One region of the Saccharococcus sp. Marseille-Q5394 genome, then DNA from elsewhere that is predicted to be linked to it. Evidence: a T-box and tRNA genes for the amino acid it is inferred to sense, from the RefSeq annotation. Region 1 holds a T-box; the other holds one or more tRNA genes.
What was found. A T-box is a leader RNA that pairs with one kind of tRNA and senses whether it is charged. The one in region 1 lies ahead of metG (methionine--tRNA ligase), so its partner is inferred to be a tRNA-Met.
Positions count from the first base shown of each region.

Region 2: it encodes a tRNA-Met, which carries the amino acid that the T-box ahead of metG (methionine--tRNA ligase) is inferred to sense. The anticodon was not compared.

Region 1 covers NZ_CAMPPQ010000001.1:2,029,847-2,040,286, reverse strand. The annotation lists gene OC538_RS09800 (hypothetical protein) at 1-234, shown strand, start outside; gene OC538_RS09795 (SRPBCC family protein) at 251-667, shown strand; gene OC538_RS09790 (DMT family transporter) at 735-1,613, shown strand; gene OC538_RS09785 (CPBP family intramembrane glutamic endopeptidase) at 1,770-2,660, opposite strand; gene OC538_RS09780 (hypothetical protein) at 2,704-3,264, opposite strand; gene OC538_RS09775 (hypothetical protein) at 3,257-4,120, opposite strand; gene metG (methionine--tRNA ligase) at 4,379-6,025, opposite strand; T-box leader at 6,081-6,338, opposite strand; gene OC538_RS09765 (hypothetical protein) at 6,392-6,580, opposite strand; gene OC538_RS09760 (response regulator transcription factor) at 6,998-7,687, shown strand; gene OC538_RS09755 (hypothetical protein) at 7,665-7,844, shown strand; gene OC538_RS09750 (sensor histidine kinase) at 7,844-10,045, shown strand; gene OC538_RS09745 (potassium channel family protein) at 10,177-10,440, shown strand, end outside.
Region 2 covers NZ_CAMPPQ010000002.1:10,503-20,942, forward strand. The annotation lists gene OC538_RS10510 (type III pantothenate kinase) at 1-526, opposite strand, end outside; gene ftsH (ATP-dependent zinc metalloprotease FtsH) at 771-2,798, opposite strand; gene hpt (hypoxanthine phosphoribosyltransferase) at 3,007-3,549, opposite strand; gene tilS (tRNA lysidine(34) synthetase TilS) at 3,530-4,963, opposite strand; gene OC538_RS10530 (SpoIIE family protein phosphatase) at 5,006-7,417, opposite strand; tRNA gene OC538_RS10535 (tRNA-Met) at 7,613-7,686, shown strand; gene OC538_RS10540 (DinB family protein) at 8,140-8,583, opposite strand; gene OC538_RS10545 (S1 domain-containing RNA-binding protein) at 8,900-9,319, opposite strand; gene OC538_RS10550 (FtsB family cell division protein) at 9,445-9,861, opposite strand; gene yabQ (spore cortex biosynthesis protein YabQ) at 9,917-10,384, opposite strand; gene yabP (sporulation protein YabP) at 10,381-10,440, opposite strand, start outside.

The DNA.
Region 1 (10,440 bases):
GTAGGCCTAGCGGGTAAGGCACATAAGGAATTGGTGATGGGGCACCTCGTTAGCAGATTCCAAACGTGTTCGGATGAAAGACATCCAACATTGATCCGTTATGATATCCAGCAAGGTTTCAGACAGTTATATGACGCAACGAAAGACCAATCAATCAAAAAAACCGCCTTAGAATTAATTGAAATCGAGGAAGATGAAAAATATGTGAAGAAATATAAATTAGTGTGGAAATGACAAGGAGGAATTTTATATGATCGTGAATGAAATAAAAAAGAATGTATTGCTTGAAGTGCCCATTGAAATGGTGTGGCCGTATATTTCAACAGCTGATGGGATTGGAGCTTGGTTCATGCCGAACGATTTGGAACCGGTCGAAGGAAAAGAATTTACCTTACAAGCGGGACCATGGGGCGAATCGCCATGTAAAGTGACTGAAGTGCAATCACCGAACCGTTTCTCATTCGACTGGGGTAAGGATTGGCAAGTACATTTTCAATTGAAAGCAATCGATGGACAAACCGAGTTGACCTTTATTCATGCTGGTTGGGAGGAAGGGAAGCAGACGGAGTTCGGCGAATCGCATGACGTCGTTCGTCCTCGCATGTCCGAAGGCTGGGATGGGCTATTGGCGAAGCTGAAAAAAACGATCGAATCAACAGCTAAATAATTTAGATAATTCATACACCCTCCTTCGATATCATGATATATTCAATACATCGGAGGAGGGGATTTCTTTGTCACAGCGCATTGCATTCATAGTTGTCTTATTAGGGGCGGTGCTTTGGGGAACGACAGGCACTGCACAAACATTCATGCCGCAAACCGTTCACCCACTGGCAGTCGGCGCCTCAAGACTTGCAGTCGGCGGTTTCACTTTGCTCATTATCATGCTTATTCTTCGGAAGATCGATTTTCGAAACTGGCCGTGGAAAGCGACGCTTCTTTCCGCACTGGCGATGGCAATCTTCCAATATTGTTTTTTTACGTCAATCCGGTTGACTGGAATCGCTATCGGGACCGTCGTAGCAATCGGAAGTGCACCGATGTTTTCCGGTCTAATCGAATGGCTATTCCTAAGAATACGCCCATCGAAAATATGGCTCACGGCAACTTCACTTGCTATCGTCGGATGTGTATTATTGTTTTCGAATAAAGAAGGGTTGGTCGTCAACCCGGTAGGCGTCTCGCTATCGTTATTCGCCGGACTTTTATTTGCCTTCTATACTTTGTTCAACAAAGAAGTATTAGAGAAAGCAGATGCGGTTGCCTCAGTTGCCGTCATCTTCTCAGTGAGCGCAATTATGCTGATGCCGTTTCTGTTCATCTTCGAAACGGAAGGGTTAGTAACCCTACCCGGTATAGCGACAATGATCTACCTCGGTATCGCGACGACAAGTGTGGCATATATTCTGTTTTCCACCGGGCTGCGGCACATCCCCTCATCATCCGCGGTTACGCTCTCGTTAGCAGAACCGCTCACTGCCGCGATTTTAAGCGTGCTCGTCGTAGGGGAAAGGTTGGATTTTGTTTCGTGGTCAGGAATCGCGCTCCTTTTAGGCGGAATCCTCGTTTTAACGCTTAGCGGACGAAAAGAAGAGGCTGCCATAAGCTAGGCAGCCTCAAGCAAGCTTTCATTCACGCATAAATCGCTCCAAACGCGCATAAAATGCCTCAAAAGCTCATAAATCGCTAAAATCGCTCATAATTCCGCAAAATCACGCATAAACATCTAAAATCGCGCATAAATCGCAGCAAAGGCGCATAACCGCTTACTCCGCCTTCATCCTCACATACAGCCTCGTTGCAAAAAATCCTAGAATAATTAACAACGTCGCTAATAGGCCGCCTTCCAATCCGAACGCTCCGCCGGTCAGCCATGCATTTCCTTCTTCCACCGAGACGTTATAGATTCCGTGTGGGGTCGTTCCGCTAACAGCAAATCCGAAAACATTCCCTTGAAAGTAGTTCCATGTAATATGATAGCCGATTGGAAGCCACAAGCTCTTCGTCGCGTCAAACATATAGGCGAATAAAACGCCGACCAATGCGATATTGATCAAGCCCAATACGCTGACATTCGGATTCGTGCCGTGCGCCAAACTGAACACGACAGCAGAGGCGGTATAGACAAGCCATTTCGGATTCCCACGTCGTTCCAGTGTGGACATGACATATCCTCTGAAAAACATCTCTTCAAAAAAGCCGACAAGAATGAAAAGTACCAGAAATGACAATGAGTACACTGTGAACTCAGGTTTCGTGAATGAATTGAGCAACGCCACATTACCGGAAGCCAATAGAATAAAGAAAATGATGGCGATCGACACTGCTCCGAGCAAGAGGCCGAACCCTAAATCTTTCAACGTCCCCCTGAATCCCAACTCTTTCAGCGTCCCTTTATTGACAAAACGCCATAACAAAACAGTAGCGAGCATTCCGCCGACTGTCCCGCCGCCTTGGGTCAATAGGAAAATCCACGGGTGCCTGTCGAATGCGGCTTGGAAGTCCATATCATAATTTCCATCTTGAAACGGGAAATCAGCAATCGCCAGCAGGACTCCTCCCGGAATTGCAAAAATCTGCTGCGTAATAAACATCGCGAAGAACGCCAAAAAGATGAGCCATCCAGCGCGAATTTGGTTTGCATCGTTTTTGAACAAATGATAACCCCCTATGATTCTTACTTTATGCGGGAAATAAGTTTCAAATGAACGTATCTACCCGAAGTTGCTCCGGGCTGACACGCCGGATGGCCCCGATCAATAGTAGAAAAAGAATATCTATCACCAGCACGCCGATTAATGAAAGTAATGAAAGAGCGGCCCATCCGTCTTCCGGTACATTCATGAAAAAGGATTCTATTGCCAATGCGAAAAGATGGATCGCCACGTAAAATTTGAACGTGTTTTCTGTTCTTTGATGCAACGCTCGGCCGCCAAACACTTTCGTTACATCTTTCAATACAATGAACAAGTAATAGCCCATAACCATTTTGAGGACTAATAGAAAGCTGGAGTAAGTCGACCAACCAAATGTAAGAGGTATTTCCGAAAGGTTCACGAAGACTGAAGGAAGCGAAAAGATAGCACCGATCATCGCAACAATCATTGCTTTTTTAGCTACTGGATATGCCTCAACGAGTTTGGAGCATCCCGATAAAATCAGGAAATAACCGATTGGATCCGCTAAAACATCGAAGCCAATGTGAATTCGGAAAAAGATGAATACATACCCCCAGAAGATTTGCCGCAACGCTTTATTCATCCGAACCCCTCCCCGTCTTTTCCTCGATAATTCGATTCACGTCGTCCTGTGTCAAATACGGAAACAGATTATAATGAGCATAGTTTGTGAAAGGTTTTCCTTCCGCTGTTGTTCCGGATATATGGATGGCAAATGCGAAAGGGTTCACAAAACTTTTTTCTTTAAAATTAACTCTCAATGTCACAGATTTATCCTTCTCTAATTGAATTGGAAGCTTGAGGGAATCCAGCGGTTGCTCTGTTTGTTTGCCGCTTATTGTAAAGTTGAACCGTTCTTCAATCGGTTCATTGAAAGGGAAGTCGATTTTCTCGATTGCCAACGGCTCGGTTGCTCGGAATGTATCCCAGCTCGAGCCGTCATTGCTGCTTCCGCTAGATGGTTGTTCCAACGCTCTAGCATCGTCATTCCCATAGTACCTTTTTGGATGGATGATCACTTCCCCGATGGACGCGGTTGCTGATCTTCCGTCTGAATAAAACACTTCCATTTCGTTGAATGATTGTGCATTTTTTTTATCATTGAATGACCTTAGTGCGACTGTAATGCTTCTTAATTCTTGATGATTATATGTGTCAATTGCATGGGGGGCGGTGGTTCCTGCATAGAAATAGTCACCTTGCGGAAAGCCTTCGACATCACCGAATCTTATATAATTGATAGTTGAGTGATCGTTTTTATTTGCTAAATAGTAAAAGATGACATAGTTATGGTCGTGTTCATCCGTCGTCGTTTCAATATAATGATCCAGAAAAATAGGCTCCTCCAATTGCTTTGACTGTGCGTATAATGAATTCGCAATCCAGCTGATTGCGATAAGTCCGATCGCTGCCCAAAAATAACGTTCTTTCAAATTCATCACCCTTCCAACCTTTTCCTTTGTCTGTATATTGTCTCAAATTGAGGGTGGGATTGCATCAAATAGTTGGAGGGGAAGTTTACCACCGATTCTTGGCAAGTTACCACCGCTTTGCGCGACTTTACCACCGATTCTCGTCCAGTTATCACCGAATTGACCGCGTTTATCACCGATTCTCGTCAGGTTATCACCGAATGCTTATAATTACCTTCCATTCTCAAATGAAAAAACCTTCTCAAACTATGAGAAGGTCAGAATTCATTGCACCCCTATAGACTTATCCCTCAATCGTTCCAATTCCACGTCAATCTGCTCGACATCAATCCGTTCAAACAGTGGTTTGACATGTGACAATGTCAATTCACCAATTTCGATTTCCTTCCATTCAGGCTTCCGCAGTTTCAGCATCGCTTGCACGTCCTCGCTCGAAAACGGCAGGAAAGGGGAGAGGAGCTGTGCCAAGTTTGCGATGACATATGCGCATGTAGCCATTGTTCGCCCACATGCTGCTTCGTCATCCTTGATCTGCACCCAAGGCTTTTCATCATCGAAGTATTTATTAGCCCGGCGAATGAACTCAAAAATCGTTTCGATCGCTTCTTTGAAGTGTCCTTCTTCAATTCGTTCGCCGACTTTGGAATAAAGCCCCACGACTAATTCCTTTATTTCCAAATTAATCTCCGCAACCGGCACAACCCCGGCATACGATTTCTCAATAAACTTCAATGTCCTGTTTACGAAATTTCCGTACGCCCCCAAAAGCTCCGAGTTATGGCTATAAATGAACTCGCGCCATGAAAAATCTGCATCCCTGCCTTCTGGAGCGTTCGCAGTCAGGAAATACCGCACCGAGTCAGGATGATAACGTTCCAAAATATCCGGTACCCATACCGCCCAGTTTTGGCTTGTCGAGAATTTCCGCTTTTCCAATGTCAAATATTCATTAGAAATGACATGGGTCGGCAATGCGTTCTCCTTGCCAATTCCCATTAGAATAGCTGGCCATATAATCGTATGGAAGGGGATGTTGTCTTTACCATGCACATAGTAGGAGACCGTTTCTTCGTTCCAAAACTCCTCGAAATCCACGCGGTTCAAAGCCGCCCATTCCTGGCTCGCGGAATAATAGCCCGTCACCGCCTCAATCCACACATATACCTTTTTCTCCTCATAGCCCCTGACAGGTATTCCGACACCGTTCGCCAAATCCCTGGACGCAGCCCGATCACGGAGTCCTTCCCGTAAATAGCGCTCGGATTGGTGAATCGCATTTTCGCGCCATCTTCCTTCTGCTTTTGCTCCACCGACATACTTCTCAAGTTCATCTTGAAAAGAACTTAATTTGAAATAAAAATGCTCCGTCTTCCGCACGGTCGGTTCGTTCCCGCAAAGCTTGCACGTGCGCTCAGTTAAATCAAGCGGATCTAAAATCGAGCCGCAATTGTCGCACTGATCGCCTCGTGCACGACTTCCGCAGTGAGGGCAAATGCCTTCGACAAATCGATCTGGAAGAAAACGCTCGTCGACCTCGCAATACGTCTGTTCGACTTCTTTTTTGAAAATAAAACCACGGTCCAGTAACGTTAAAAATACATTGCGGACGACTTGATGATGAAATCTTCCGTCTGTCCGCGTGTAAATGTCATACGAGAATCCCAATCTTGAAAAGCAAACGATAAACTCCGTATGGTAACGGTCTGCAATTTCCTTAACAGACACCCCTTCGGCATTTGCCCGGATTGAAATAGGAGTCCCGTTGCAATCACTTCCTGAAGCATAAAGAACCTTCTCGCCTTTCAACCGGTAATACCTCGCCAAAATATCCCCCGGCAGCAGCGCCGCGATATGTCCCAGATGCAACGACCCATTCGCGTACGGCCAAGCCCCTCCGATAAAAACACTCATTTTCCTTCCCCCTCAAAATAAAATGAAAAAAACCCCGTCCCTATCGATAAAAACCGATAAGGACGGGGTCTATCACCCGTGGTACCACCTTACTTCGCAACCAATTCACACTGATTGCCTCCAAAAGTACGCGCTGAAAAAGCGTTATACTCTGGCAAGGATAACAAGTGCCAACTCGTCGCATCCTACTGGTCCGAAGACGTTCAGTGCGCGGCTCAAGGATCATGTTCAAAAGATTTGTCCGCTTCATTTCCACCGACAGAAGCTCTCTAGGCGACATCCTCTTCCTACTTTTCCCTCTCATTGCCTTTAGTAAGATGTAGTTGAAATGATTATAATCATTTTATTCGAATAAATCAATAGCAATTACCAATTGGTCGGTGGCCGCTTTTGGTCGTTCTTATCTTCATCTGTCTTGTTATTTTTATTTTTCACGTTATCGTTCTTCCCGATTACACCCATATCATCAGGGCTGATATCAAAGCCATACCCGAATTCCTCTCGATCCAATGTATTGCCTTTTTTAATTTTCTTCTCTTTTGCCAAGTCAATCACCTCCCGGTATAGGGGAAGCATGGACTTTTTGGGGTGGATTATAACAAGAGGGAGAAAAGTAGACCGTTCTAGGCGAAGGTATTAAGTGTTATCACCGATTCGCAAGCGGTTATCACGGGGACTTGGCCGACTTTATCACCGAATCTCAGGCAGTTATCACCGCTTCGGCCGACGTTATCACCGACTTTACCTGGTTTATCACCGATTCGCTGCAACTTGATTGATTTTCATGGCAATTTCAAAGCCTGCAAAAGCTTATCACCACTCACACCTAGTTTATCACCACTCAACAATGTAACAGGCATAATTCTTAAGTCAACAACTCTCCATCTTAAGAATTTCTTCATAATTCCCCTAACGGAATGTTAAGATTTACCCACTACAATTGGTATCATAGAGGAAAGTGAGGTGCGGATGATGGCGAAGTTTACAGTGCTTGTGGCGGATGATGATAAGGAGATCCGTGACGGGATTGAAATTTATTTAAAAAATGAAGGATACAACGTTTTGAAAGCAGCGGATGGAAAAGAGGCGCTCGACCTGCTCACAACAAATGAAGTCCATTTGCTCATCCTCGACATTATGATGCCAAATATGGATGGGATTACGGCGACGTTCAAAATCCGGGAGGCGCAAAACATTCCAATCATCATGCTGAGTGCGAAGGCGGAGGATTCGGATAAGATTCATGGATTGTCGGTCGGCGCGGATGATTATGTGACGAAGCCATTCCACCCGCTTGAGTTGATGGCACGAGTGAAGTCGCAGCTGCGCAGGTATGTTCAGTTTGGCACATACGATGGTCAGAAAAAGATTGAGATTGACGGATTGGCGTTAGATGAGGACGCGAAAGAGTTATCGGTTGATGGGAAACCGGTAAAGCTGACGCCGATTGAATATAAGATTACGGAATTACTCATGAAAAACGCGGGGCGTGTGTTTTCGATTAATGAGATTTACGAGCGAGTGTGGAATGAAGAAGCGTATAATGCGGAAAACATTGTGGCGGTCCACATCCGTAAAATTCGCGAAAAAATCGAGGCGGATCCAAAAAATCCGAGATATGTAAAGGTGGTGTGGGGCATTGGCTACAAAATCGAAAAGTGATTGGGGCATCGTATTTTCGGTGTTCTCCATCTGTATCGCAATCGTAAGCATCGGCTATTGTTTCCCTTACATCATCGATATGTTCGAAAACGGTTGGGAACGATCAACACGAGCCATCGCCTATTTTTCGCGCATCATTAGAGGAGGCACAGCCTGATGAAGAATAAAGTACTTCTATTACTATGGGCTGCGCTAGTAACGATTATGCTGCTCGCCAGTCTTTCATTTGCAAGACAAGGAACAGCGCTGATTGGAAAGGATTTCTCCGATTTCGATGACTTCGCTTGGCGGCTCGATGAGTTTTACAACACTATAGGTTCGACAGTGCTTAACCCGATTGACGTGGAAGAGACGAAGAAAAATATTACCGTCTCAGACAATGAAATCGAAGATCACCGGAATCGCTACGGTACACTTTCAGACCAACTCTCCAATATCCATGACCAATATGCGCAGAGGATAGCGGATGCGAAAGATGCTGGAAATGAAGTGTTGCAAAGCACGTTGATCGAAGAACGGGACATGAAACTTGCGGATATCCGGAAGAACTTCGAGAGCGATGCACATGTTGAGGCGAAAATTCGCAAAGAAAAAGAGAAAGCATTAGTTCAATATTTGAATGAAATCAAATCAAATTCATTTTCATTGCCGGTTGCTTATGAATTCAAGGACGTTGAAACGGGGGAAAGGTTTTCTTCTGGAGATGTTTCAGTACCTGCGATTTATAAAAAGCAATTTAATGCCGCAAAGGGCTATTTTAAAGCGAATTCATTGCCAGGGCATAACGATGGATGGGTAAAGACTTCTATTGATCAAAAAGACATTATGTTCCCAGACACAGAGGTCACAATAATGAATTCCGTGAGAACGTTTGAAGGCACTGTCATTATTCCGAGGACAGCAGTTGCAAAGGGTGGCGCCCTCTATTGGCAATACAGGGATTTCAATAAAGGGAAGCTTGCCATGTTCATCTTTTGGATCATTGGCCTCGTTGCCCTCGTTGCATTAGTCACTGTCATGAAATTTCAGAAGGAATGGGTAACAGGGACCGGAATTTCGGTTTGGTATGCCAATTTAAAAATCGATGTAAAGGCTGCAGCACTTATTATGTCAGCCCTCATTTTAGTTGGATATCTCAACAGCGAGTCCTATACTCTGCCGGATTTCTTTACGTATCAAAGGTTGGGTAGATGGGGTGCTGGACTGACTTCCTTCTTTATTGGCGGCGTCATCATGACTGCCTTGCTAGCATTCCAGCTTGTAAATGGTGTGGAACGATGGGAGAAAAAAGGGATATTGGCAAGAGATATAAAAAACAGTTTCACGCTCCAATTTCTTAAAGCGTGGCGTGAAATGTTCCTTAAAAGATCGATCGGCGTTCAGTCGTTCATCCTGCTTATCGGATTTTTCTTAGCGGGAATCGGATTCATTGTCGGTCTTATGGATGGGTCCTTATTCATCCTCTACACATTTTGCGTCATATTTCTTGGTCTTCCTGCCCTCTATATGTTCGTCCGGCGTTCTGCGTACTTGAACCGGATCATCATTGCGACGGAACAGATGGCAGCAGGGCGTTTGAATGAAGATATTAAAGTCGAAGGCCGTTCACCGCTTGCAGAGCACGCGAAAAACCTGAACAATCTCCGTGAAGGCGTGCGGGTTTCCATGACCGAGCAAGCGAAAAGTGAGCGATTGAAAACGGAATTGATTACAAATGTGAGTCATGATCTGCGGACGCCATTGACATCGATCATCACATACACCGATCTTTTGAGGGATGAAACGATAACACCGGAGGAACGTGCGAAATATGTCGACATACTTGATAAAAAATCGCAAAGACTGAAGACGCTTATCGAGGATTTATTCGAAGTGTCAAAAATGGCAAGCGGCAATCTGGAGTTACATAAACAGCGTGTCGATTTGACGCAATTGCTACAGCAAGCACTTGCGGAACATGCCGAAGATATTACCGATTCCGGTCTCGACTTCCGGACGGCGCTTCCAGACGATATGCTTATCGCTTATGTAGACGGTCAAAGATGGTGGCGTGTCCTCGATAACTTGATCGTGAATGCTATCAAATATTCGCTCCCGGGCACTCGCGTGTATGTAACACTCCGAAAAGTAGGGGAGTCTGCAGAATTTGTCGTAAAAAATATTACGAAATATGAGCTTGGGGAAAATGTTGATGAGCTGTTTGAACGTTTCAAGCGTGCCGATACATCACGTCATACCGACGGCTCGGGTCTCGGATTAGCAATCGCGCAATCAATCGTTGACATGCACGGTGGAATTATGAAAATCGATCTTGATGGCGATCTGTTCAAAGTGACAGTTACAGTACCGACAAAATAAACAATCCGCATGCGCTTCTGAGAATAATTGGCAGGCATGCGGTTTTTTTATTTGTGAAGATCGACTAAAGGTTTACAACCGACCAACCAAAGGAATACAAATAGAAAAACTTTTGTGCGGAGGTGGCCGGTTTGTATAGCCGATGGATGGATTTGGACAGGCGATATAAGCGGGTCATTTTTCTGATTGGTATAATGGCGCTTCTGCTCGTCGTAGCTACGGTTGGATTCATGTATTTTGAAGATTTATCCCCATTCAATGCCTTTTGGATGACAATCATTTCAGTCATGACAATCGGCTATGGAGACATTTATCCGACGACGGAAGGAGGCCGCTGGTTTGCCTTGTTTCTTGTGCCGCTAGGAGCGGGAATCGTGACATATGCACTCGGGATC
Region 2 (10,440 bases), on a different contig from region 1:
GCCGCGTTAATTCCACACGGGGCAATTTAGATGCCCGATCGAATAATGCTTCCATGGAAATGCCGATACCAGGCGCAATCGAGCCGCCCATATACTCGCCCTTTTCGTTCACATAACAAAATGTCGTCGCAGTCCCGAAATCGACAATAATGAGCGGAGAGCCATAATCATGGATGGCCGCAACCGCATTGACGATACGGTCTGCACCCACTTCACGGGGATTTTCGTATTTTATATTCAACCCTGTTTTAACGCCAGGACCGACGATGAGCGGACGTAAGTTAAAATACTTCCTGCACATCTGTTCAAGCGGGAACATGACCGGCGGAACGACTGAGGAAATGATGATGCCATTGATATCCTCAAAACTAAGGCCTGCATGGGTAAATAGCGCTTTCACGGACATGGCATATTCGTCTTCCGTTCTTTGCCTGTACGTTTCCATGCGCCAATGGTGCTTCAATTCCCCTTTATCATAAACGCCAAGAACGATATTCGTATTTCCTGTATCCAATACTAGAATCATTTTCTTTTCCTCGCTAACATTCGTCATTTTCCAGAGTATCATACCACAAACCAAAAGCGGAGGGCGACGGTTAGCTTCGATAGGCGGTGGAGGGTTTGAAAAAAAGGCGCTCCTTGCCTTTTCTTTCAAAATCGAAGCGACCCGAGGAGCTGTCGCCCGGAGTCTAGACGTCAAGAAATAAAAACAGCCGACTGCCTTAAAAAGCAGTCGACTGGAATGTTACCTTTTAAGTTGGAGCGTTTCGTTAATCTCTTCTATGTTCATCGATCGGAGGAAGTGGCTGATCTCCACCATTCTCCTTCGGCAGATCTCCGATGGAAGGGTCTGCGGGCGCGCCTATCGAATCAGGGTGGACCGAGTCCTTTTCAGCTTCTGCATCTTCCTTTTTCGGTTGTGAGCCATTTCCATTTTGTTCATATGGACGCTCAGGCAAAGTGCCATGATCTTTCAAGTGATTGATCTGCTCTGCATCCAACGTTTCCACTTCGAGTAGCGTTGTTGCTATCAAGTCGAGCAAATTGCGGTGCTCGGTCAAAATAGTAGTTGTGCGCTCATACTGTTCCTTAATGATGCGCTGCATTTCCTGGTCGATTTCATATGCGATCGATTCGGAATAGTTCTGTTCGGAATTAAAGTCTCTTCCAAGGAAGACATTGCCGCCTTGCGCCTGGCCGAATTGCATCGGTCCGAGCTTTTTGCTCATACCGTATTCCGTCACCATTGAGCGCGCAATACCCGTAGCGCGTTGGAAGTCGTTATGGGCACCCGTGGATACTTCGCCAAGAACGATTTCTTCCGCTACACGTCCCCCGAGGAGGCCCGCAATTTTGTCGAGAAGTTCAGGCTTCGTCATGAAGTAACGGTCCTCTTTCGGCAGCATGACAGCATATCCGCCGGCCTGGCCGCGAGGGACAATCGTCACCTTATGGACGATTTCAGCGTCATCCAACATAAGTCCGACAACGACGTGACCCGCTTCGTGGAATGCGACGATGTTTCTTTCCTTTTCAGAAATGACCCGGCTCGTTTTAGCTGGTCCTGCAATGACACGGTCCGTTGCTTCATCGATATCCGACATATCAATTTTCGCCTTGCCCCGTCTAGCCGCGACTAACGCAGCTTCATTCAATAAGTTTTCCAAGTCGGCACCTGAGAATCCAGGCGTCCGTTGCGCAATAGCTGTCAAATTGACTGACTCGTCAAGCGGCTTGTTACGCGCATGCACTTTCAAGACCGCTTCACGGCCTCTTACATCCGGACGGCCAACAGTGATCTGACGGTCAAAACGTCCTGGACGCAGAAGTGCAGGGTCGAGGATATCGGGACGGTTCGTCGCGGCAACGATGATGATTCCTTCGTTTCCGTCGAATCCATCCATTTCAACTAATAGCTGGTTCAACGTCTGTTCACGCTCGTCATGCCCGCCACCGAGACCTGCGCCCCGTTGACGTCCGACTGCATCGATTTCATCGATAAAGATAATACACGGTGCATTCTTTTTCGCATTTTCGAATAAGTCACGGACACGGGATGCCCCGACCCCGACAAACATCTCAACGAAATCCGAACCGGAGATCGAGAAGAAAGGTACGCCGGCTTCACCCGCAACAGCGCGCGCTAATAGCGTTTTACCTGTACCAGGAGGTCCGACCAAAAGAATCCCTTTTGGAATACGCGCTCCAAGTTCAACAAACTTACGTGAGTCTTTCAAGAAATCCACAACTTCTTCAAGCTCGGCTTTCTCTTCATCCGCACCCGCAACGTCTGTGAATCTGACTTTTTTGCGATCATCGGAATGGAGCTTCGCCTTGCTTTTCCCGAAATTCATGACTCGGCCGCCACCGCCGCCTTGTGCTTGATTCAATAGGAAGAAGAATAGGATGATGATGATAATGAATGGAACTAATCCTGTGAAGAAGGCTACCCATGCACTTGTTTCAGGTGCTTGTAGAATTTGGATCTCAGGGTTATTCGTTGTCCCGACTGTACGTATCTCACGTATTTCATCCATGACGGCGGAATCATCCACCAGGACATTTGTCGTAAACTTCTCTCCCTCTTCATAGCCCTTCATAGTACCTTCAACGGTCAGAACACCACGGACGGGTTGAAACGACATCGTTTCAATTTCGCCTTTTTCTAGTTCTGTGAGAAATTGATCATACCGAATCTCTTTCGTTTTCGGATTCGGATTATTTAGTGAACTGAAAATCCCCATAATTGCAAGGAAGATCAATCCGTATAATAGAAAGTATCGAAGTATACGATTCATCCCAAGCCTCCTCATTTCTTTCAACAGAAAACTATTGTAAATCTTATCATATAACGGATTCAACCTACAAAGGAAATGCCTTTTTTAGGCACAGATAATGAAATTGTCTTGCTTACGGCTCCACACTCTTAGATTCTAGCATGCCAACTTCGTGCCCACTATGGAAAAAGCTTTCCACCGCCCCTTGTAAAGGTTTGTTGAAAAGCTTTCAGAAAGAGTAGATTTCCTTTTTCAATACACCGATATAAGGCAAGTTCCTATATTTTTCTGCGTAATCAAGTCCATAACCGACAACAAATGCGTCCGGTACAAGGAATCCGACATAGTCTGCTTTCAAGTCCACTTTTCGGCCTGTCGGTTTGTCAAGCAACGTTACGATTTTTATGGATTTCGCTTTCCGGTATTTGAAGAGTTCGACCAAATAATTCAATGTTTTACCGCTGTCGATAATGTCTTCGATGATCAACACGTCGCGACCCTCTACACTTGCATTCAAGTCTTTGACGATTTTCACTTCTCCTGATGATACTGTTGCATTTCCGTAACTCGATACATCCATGAAATCCAATTCAATATACGCATCGATCCGTTTGATCAAGTCGCTCATGAACGGCAATGCTCCTTTAAGGACGCCGATTGCAAGCGGGAATTTATCATGGTAATCCGCTGTCAGCACGGCACCAAGTTCCGCAACTTTCTCCTGGATCTGTTCTTCTGTGATGAGTATTTCTTCAATATCTTTTTGCAACATCAAGTTCCCTCTCTTTTCCGTTAAGATTTTCACGTTTTTTCATTTTAAATATGTACTTTTCCTGTTCTGTTTTCCGTTCCCTGAACTGGATGCCATATCGTACGCCAGGAATGGCGCATATTTCCTCGTTCGCAGTTGTGATAACCGGTATCTTGCGTCTTTGTTCGGCACCGATCTTTTCGTCAATGAACAATCTGGACAAGCGCTTCGGTCGGGCCATGCCCGGAAGCAATAGACGGTCACCGTCTTTTCTGCCCCTCACGTAAAGCGGCAAATCGGCATCGGGTAAATCGAAATACATCAATTCCAATGCGTCCTCTTCATGTTCATCCGCATCGTCCCAATATAACAGTATATCCCCCCAGCACGTCCATTGGCCTTTTTCCAGCTCGCGAAGGGAAGTATCCGGTATTGGCATATTCTCCACAATCGAAACAATGCCATATTCCCTCACGAAGCGGTATCCTTTCGGAAGGTCGATCGTGACATTTCCTGCACTTGCGGACAGATGGTGATGCAACTGATTCAAAAGTGCTGTGTTGTATTCAACAGGTTTGATTTCCCCGAAGTATAGATAATTCAATAGTAGTGGAATGAAGCGCTTTTGTAAAGCAGTGTGCATGCTTCTGAAAAGATCTACTGAGAAGGTAGGAAGTCCGTCTTCTTTGAACGTTACGACGGACGCGAAATGCTCCTTTGCAAGGCTGTCTAAGAGCATCTCATCCTCCTGCAGCCCCATCGTCATTTTAACGACATTCAATGCCGCGGAGGGGTTTTCTGACATGATTACCGGTGCGACATGGCGGCGGAGCCGATTCCGCAAATAAGCGTCACTTTCATTGCTCGGGTCCGCCCTGAATTGTGCACCGCGCTCTATCACATAGGCATGCAGCTCTTCCTTCATTGCAGGAAGAAACGGCCTGCTGACAACCCCGCCATCGATTTTCCGGCTCATCGGGATGCCGATTGGGGAGCTCCCCTTTGACAATTGCATGAGCACCGTCTCCAATTGGTCTTCTGCGTGATGCGCCGTCGCCAGTACATCATATTGTTCCGCCTGCATCACTTCACTGAAAAAGGCGTATCGTCCAGTACGGCAAACGTCCTGCATATTTCCACCTTCTTCGTTCAGGATGGAGGGTACAGGGACATTTCCGCCGAAGAAAGGAATTCCAAGCTTTTCACATAACCCCTTCACAAGTTTGCCGTCATCCGCTGACTCCCGCCCACGAAGCATATGATCGACATGGGCAGCAGCTACTTCAATCCGCATTTCTTCGCGGATTCCTGCCATAAAGAGCAAAAGTGCGACTGAATCCACCCCGCCCGAGCATGCGACTAGAACCCGGTGACCCGATGACAGTAATCTCTGTTTATGAATGAATTCAAGGATTTTTCTTTCGAATGCCTGCATTTTTCGCCCTCCACATTATTGTCTTTTCACCTACCCCTTATTCTACCCCATAACTTTTTCCCGGGAAATAAATCGATTTGTGGGCTTTATTGTCGTCCACTTTGGTAAAACGTGTTCAACCTTCATTACCAACACAGTCCGGTCGTCCGCCACAATTCCGAACTTCCTTTCCATTTCGTACATGATACGGTCAGCCATAGGCTCACAAGACAGATGCTCATACTTTTCCAATATTCCATAGATCGCATCTTCCTGTTTTTCAATTGTAACGGATCCGTTGAATACGCCATCCGTTAGCATGACGATAATATCCCCTGACTTCAATTCTTCATTTGTCGCTTCCACCGAAAATGATGGCAGGAACCCGACAGGAACCGATTTGCTATCAAGCCGGAGGAAATCTTGGCCCCGTTTAATATACGTGCTCATTGAACCCGCCTTCCAAGACCAAAGCCGTCCATCCTGCAGGTCAACCAAAGCTAAATCCAGCGTCGCGTACATATCATCAAGCCCATTCAACGACATCATATAATGTAATGTATGCATCGCCGTTTCCGGATCCATCTTCCGGTCCAAACACTCCCGCATGAGACGAATCACTTTCCGGCTTTCCCGATAAGCATTTATATCATGCCCCATGCCATCCGAAAGTAGAACAGCGGTGAGTCCATCATGAATTGGAAACACTTCATAGGCGTCTCCTGCATGGAATGTCCCTCCCCCAGCCGTCGCTACAATTCCATATTCTAATGAAAAACGGACAGACGAGGAAAACATCAGTTGGATATGAGGAAACGGGTCTTGCAGAGCGACAGTTTTCTCCACTTTAAACGGCTCGCGGTAGACTTCCTCCAACAGCGGTAATATGAGACGTTCTGCCACCGTCATATCCGTCTCGAAATCCGAACGTCTTTCAGGGGTTGAAATTACGATCCGGTAAGCTCCCTTCTCTTCTGATAAAATATCGATCTGATAATATTCGATTCCTTGCGACTGTAAATGCTTCCCCAATTCCTCCTCCGCAAGATGGTTAACCGACATCTCCCCTTTTATATCATTCATGATTTTCTCCAAATGAGTGCTCATATCTCTCAATTGTAAGGCAAGCATTTTCCGCCCATGCTGAAGCTGCCCCATCAAAAGATGATTGGAAGCCGACTCCTCCAACTCGGAAATCAATCCTGAAGAACGGATACACTTATATTTGATCCTCTCTTCCACACGATGGCGCGCCGCTTTCTTGGTCGCCGAATACGTCCCTTCCCACTCATAAAGGAGACGCGCCATTCCTTCTTCATTTCCCTCCCAGCATTTTGAATATCTGAAACAGGACTGGCATATCGATGGGATGTTCTGCGCAGCATTCACGTCATCTGAAGCGAACCGATCATTGACGAGAGTAGACATAAATTCAGCAAACTGTTGAAAATCCGATAATTGCTCATCCAGACGGTCGGTCAACCATTGCTGCCGCTTCACCGAAATATCCTGTTGACCTGTCGGCGTAATCATCCGCCCAATCGGTTCAACTTTCTTTGTCGGGACAAAGAAGAACAGAAGCGTCGCCAAGCCGATCGTCATGAAGTGGGATGTATCTAGCGGCAATGTAAAGTCATATAGAAGGAAGAAGACGGATACAGCAAAGCCGCCTGTCGCAATACCTAATTTCCCGAGACGTTTGAAAGCGCCTGCAAAAAACCCCGTCATGCCATATACGGCCATCATCCCGGTAAACGACAATTCCGCAACTCCTGCAATCGCCGCGATCATCATCGCAATCGTCGTGGAGAACGGCAGACCTCCAGCAAGTGCTGCCAGCAAAATGGTCAAATGAAGCAGCAATCCTGAAATTGAAATCGGACCGACCATGAGATTGCCCATCCCGGTTGTCGCCATGATGCCGACAATGCAAACAGCCCCGAGACGTTCCGGCGACCACTGGCCATAAAAGATACGCTCACGATGAGGAAATGCAACAAACAGGAAAAATGTCATGAACAGCGCCAATACCGCTTCGAAACCGATCGACAATTGCACATCAACAGGCGTATGCCCGCTATGCATGACAAACTGCCATAAAACTTGAACAACTATGATCGTACCTGCAACTGTCAATGGAATGGACTTCCTCATAAGAGGATGCTTGCTCACCACATTAAATAACAGCAATTGCAGTAAATGGATCACTGCTTGTCCCAGCCCCAGAATTGCCCCTCCCGCAATTCCGCCGATGAATACATAAACGAGATGATTCCTGAATCGCATTTGCGCCAAAGCCCAAATCGGCAAGAAAAAAGGGACAGCCGCGTTGAACAGAACAGCTTGCGACAAGAAAAATGTGCTTAGTAAAAAGAACGCCGCCATTAATACATACATCTTCCGCTTGCCCATCGTGCTCACCACGTGACGAATCTGTTGGCCTACCGGTCTTTCAAGATTGCCTATCATCTTCATCTCAACATTCCCCCTATGTCTACTTGTCCCTGAGTATACATAGGTCAAGCCAAAGAATTTGTCTGTTCCTGACAAGGGGCTCCATAAATCTTTCGACGAGTTCCGTAGCAATTTTCTGTTTTCCAACGAAAGGTTGACAGACTCCGTCGACCGTTGTATTATGGTTATTGTCGTTCAGAATTAATTGGACAACATGGCGGCGTAGCTCAGCTGGCTAGAGCGTTCGGTTCATACCCGAAAGGTCGTGGGTTCGACCCCCTCCGCCGCTATAATCGAAAAGCGTAGGCGGCCTGATCAGATGCGACAGGCATAAGAATAACCCGGCGTAGTGGCGCTTTTTGCCACCTAGCCGGGTTTTCTTATGACCCCGAGCATCTGCCCGCCGAAGCTGGACAACAAGAAATGCGTAGAGCGTCGTTTAGCCTCGGCAGGTGCTGGAAGCCTTGAGGTTAAAGGCGCTCTTTGCCTTTAACAGCAAGGCTGAAGCATCCCGAGAGGCTGACGCTCGGAGCTAGACAATAACGAAAGAAAGGCGTCCAGTCTTAAGACTGGACGCCTATTTCATGTCAAAACACGCATAAATCTCTGGAATCACGCATAAAACAAATAACTCACGCATAACTTTCTCCAGAAACGCATAAACTCCTGCAAACACTCATAAACTCCCGCAAACGCGCATAAACTCTCACAATCACGCATAACTCATTAACGAGCTTATCTTCTTATCGAATCGACTCGATTTGTTTCTTATGATGCGAATCATGACTGGCAAAATCCGTGAAATATTCCTCCAATGTCAGAACATGCTCCCCGATGTTGAATGGCTTCGTCCATTCCGTCTCATCCGCACCTTCAAGCCAATCAATAATTTGTTGCCGATACTGTGTTGCGAGCTCAATCACTTCGTCAAATGAATATTCTTTTGCAAGTTTCGCAGCCTGCTCATTGAATGGCCCCCACTCTACATCCTCCAGTATCTCTGATTCTCCCAAACGCCGAAGCCGATGCTCCAAAGTGAACCGATCCCATTCTGCCATATGCATAAGAATCTCCTTTGGCGACCATTTTCCCTCTTGATAAGGTGCATCCGCCTGTTGCTCAGTCAGTGAGCTCAATGAATCCATCCATTCCAAGTACTTCTTGAGATTGTTCATGATTTCATCCATTCCAATTCAGCCCCCCTTTTCATTATTCAATATTCGGCAGCTGCAGAATGAAATCCTTGTGAAAAAAATATTTATGAGCGTTTGGAAGCTTTTATGCGTGAATAAATTCATTTATGCGCGCTTTAGTAGATTTATGCACATTTGGATGAACTTATGCGTCTTTCACCGCGGTTATGCGTCTCTGGGCAGATTTATGCGTAATTCCAGCAGCTTATACTTGTTTGTCAGTAACTGCACAAAAAAAACGACCTACATCTTAACTAGATGTAGATCGCTCATAAGAGATTCATTTCCACTAATTGAAACAGCCAGCAAGTTACCCTCTTCTTGCGCCACGGCCACCGCGTTTAGATTCTGTTGCTCTTTTCAAAGTTGAAAGGCGTTCTTCACTGTCTTTCATGAATTTCGCCATCTTTTGCTCAAAATTCTCTGGACGCTCAGTATGGCTAGGACGGCCACCGCTGTGACGAGGACGTTGAGGGCGTTGAGGACGTTCAGCTTCCGGTTTCGCTTTCCTGATCGATAACCCGATTTTTCCGTCAGTGCCGACATTCATCACTTTCACTTCAACCATATCGCCTACTTTTAGGTGGTCATTGATATCCTTCACATAATTGTCCGCTACTTCACTAATATGGACCAGACCAGTTGAACCGTTCGGCAGTTCGACGAACGCACCGAAGTTTGTGATCCCTGTAACTTTCCCCTGTAACTTGCTGCCTACTTCAATTGACATAAAAAAAATGCTCCTCCTTAAGATTTAAACGGCCCTTTTCAGATGCCTTTTTACCATATGGCGAGTCCTGCAAGTGCAAGATCCTTACTTTCATTATAGCCAACAAAAAAAGAGTGTCAATAAGACTACTCTTTTCCGTCATCTTTTTCTTCTTTTTTCTTCTTGTTTTCAGGAACAGAGAAGATGATTTCATTTTCGTCAGATAAGAAATATTCTTTCCGTGCAAGCTTGGCAATATAATCATCATCATCCAATTTCACAAGCTGTTTTTTAAGAAGTTCTTGTTCTTCCTTCACTTCTTCCAACTTTGCAAGCGTCTCCACTTTTTGCTGTTCTTTTTCCTGCAGCGTCTGCTGTTGCTGAATATACATATTCGTCAATCCGCCGAACACTACGAATGCAATCACTGCATAGATGAACAGTTTCTTCTGTAGCCGCTTTTTCTGCTTGTTTCTCCATACTTCCTTTTTACGCAACGAGCGGACATATTCAGTTTCAATCGATGCAACGGTCGTGGATGGTTTCCTTTTCCTTTGCTCCATGTCCTGCACTCCCTCTCATTACAGTACGAAATTCGATAAGTCTAGTAATTATACATCATTCCGTAGTTGATTTAAAGAGAGAGTTATAGACTTTGTTATATAGATAGATGAAAGGAGAAAGTAGAAACCTCACAATTTTGACGAGCAACCTGAATATCTGCGTAATGATCTTCACCAGGAGCCTAATGATGAACACAACCGGCTTAATGATTACCATATTCAAGACTCTCCCGAAAAACCTGAAAGGCCGGTGGAATAGTGATGCATATAACAACATGCCGCAAATTTGGGCAACCGGGTCATACATCCTCCATGCCCCGTCCCGGACGATGAAAAGAACGTAGAACGATGCACACCCGATCAAAATCCAGCCGATCACTTCCAAAGGGACCGCATATTTCCGGATGATCGACGTCTTGCCGGTCGCATCCACGCCCGTTCCGATCAAATCCATGAAAACCCCGGCCCCGATGCCTGTCCCAATCATTGCAAGAAGACTAAGAAACTGGACAGAGAGACTCATCCAAACAATTTATGGAGGAAACCGCGTGAACTTGCATCTTCTTCGTCATATTGCAT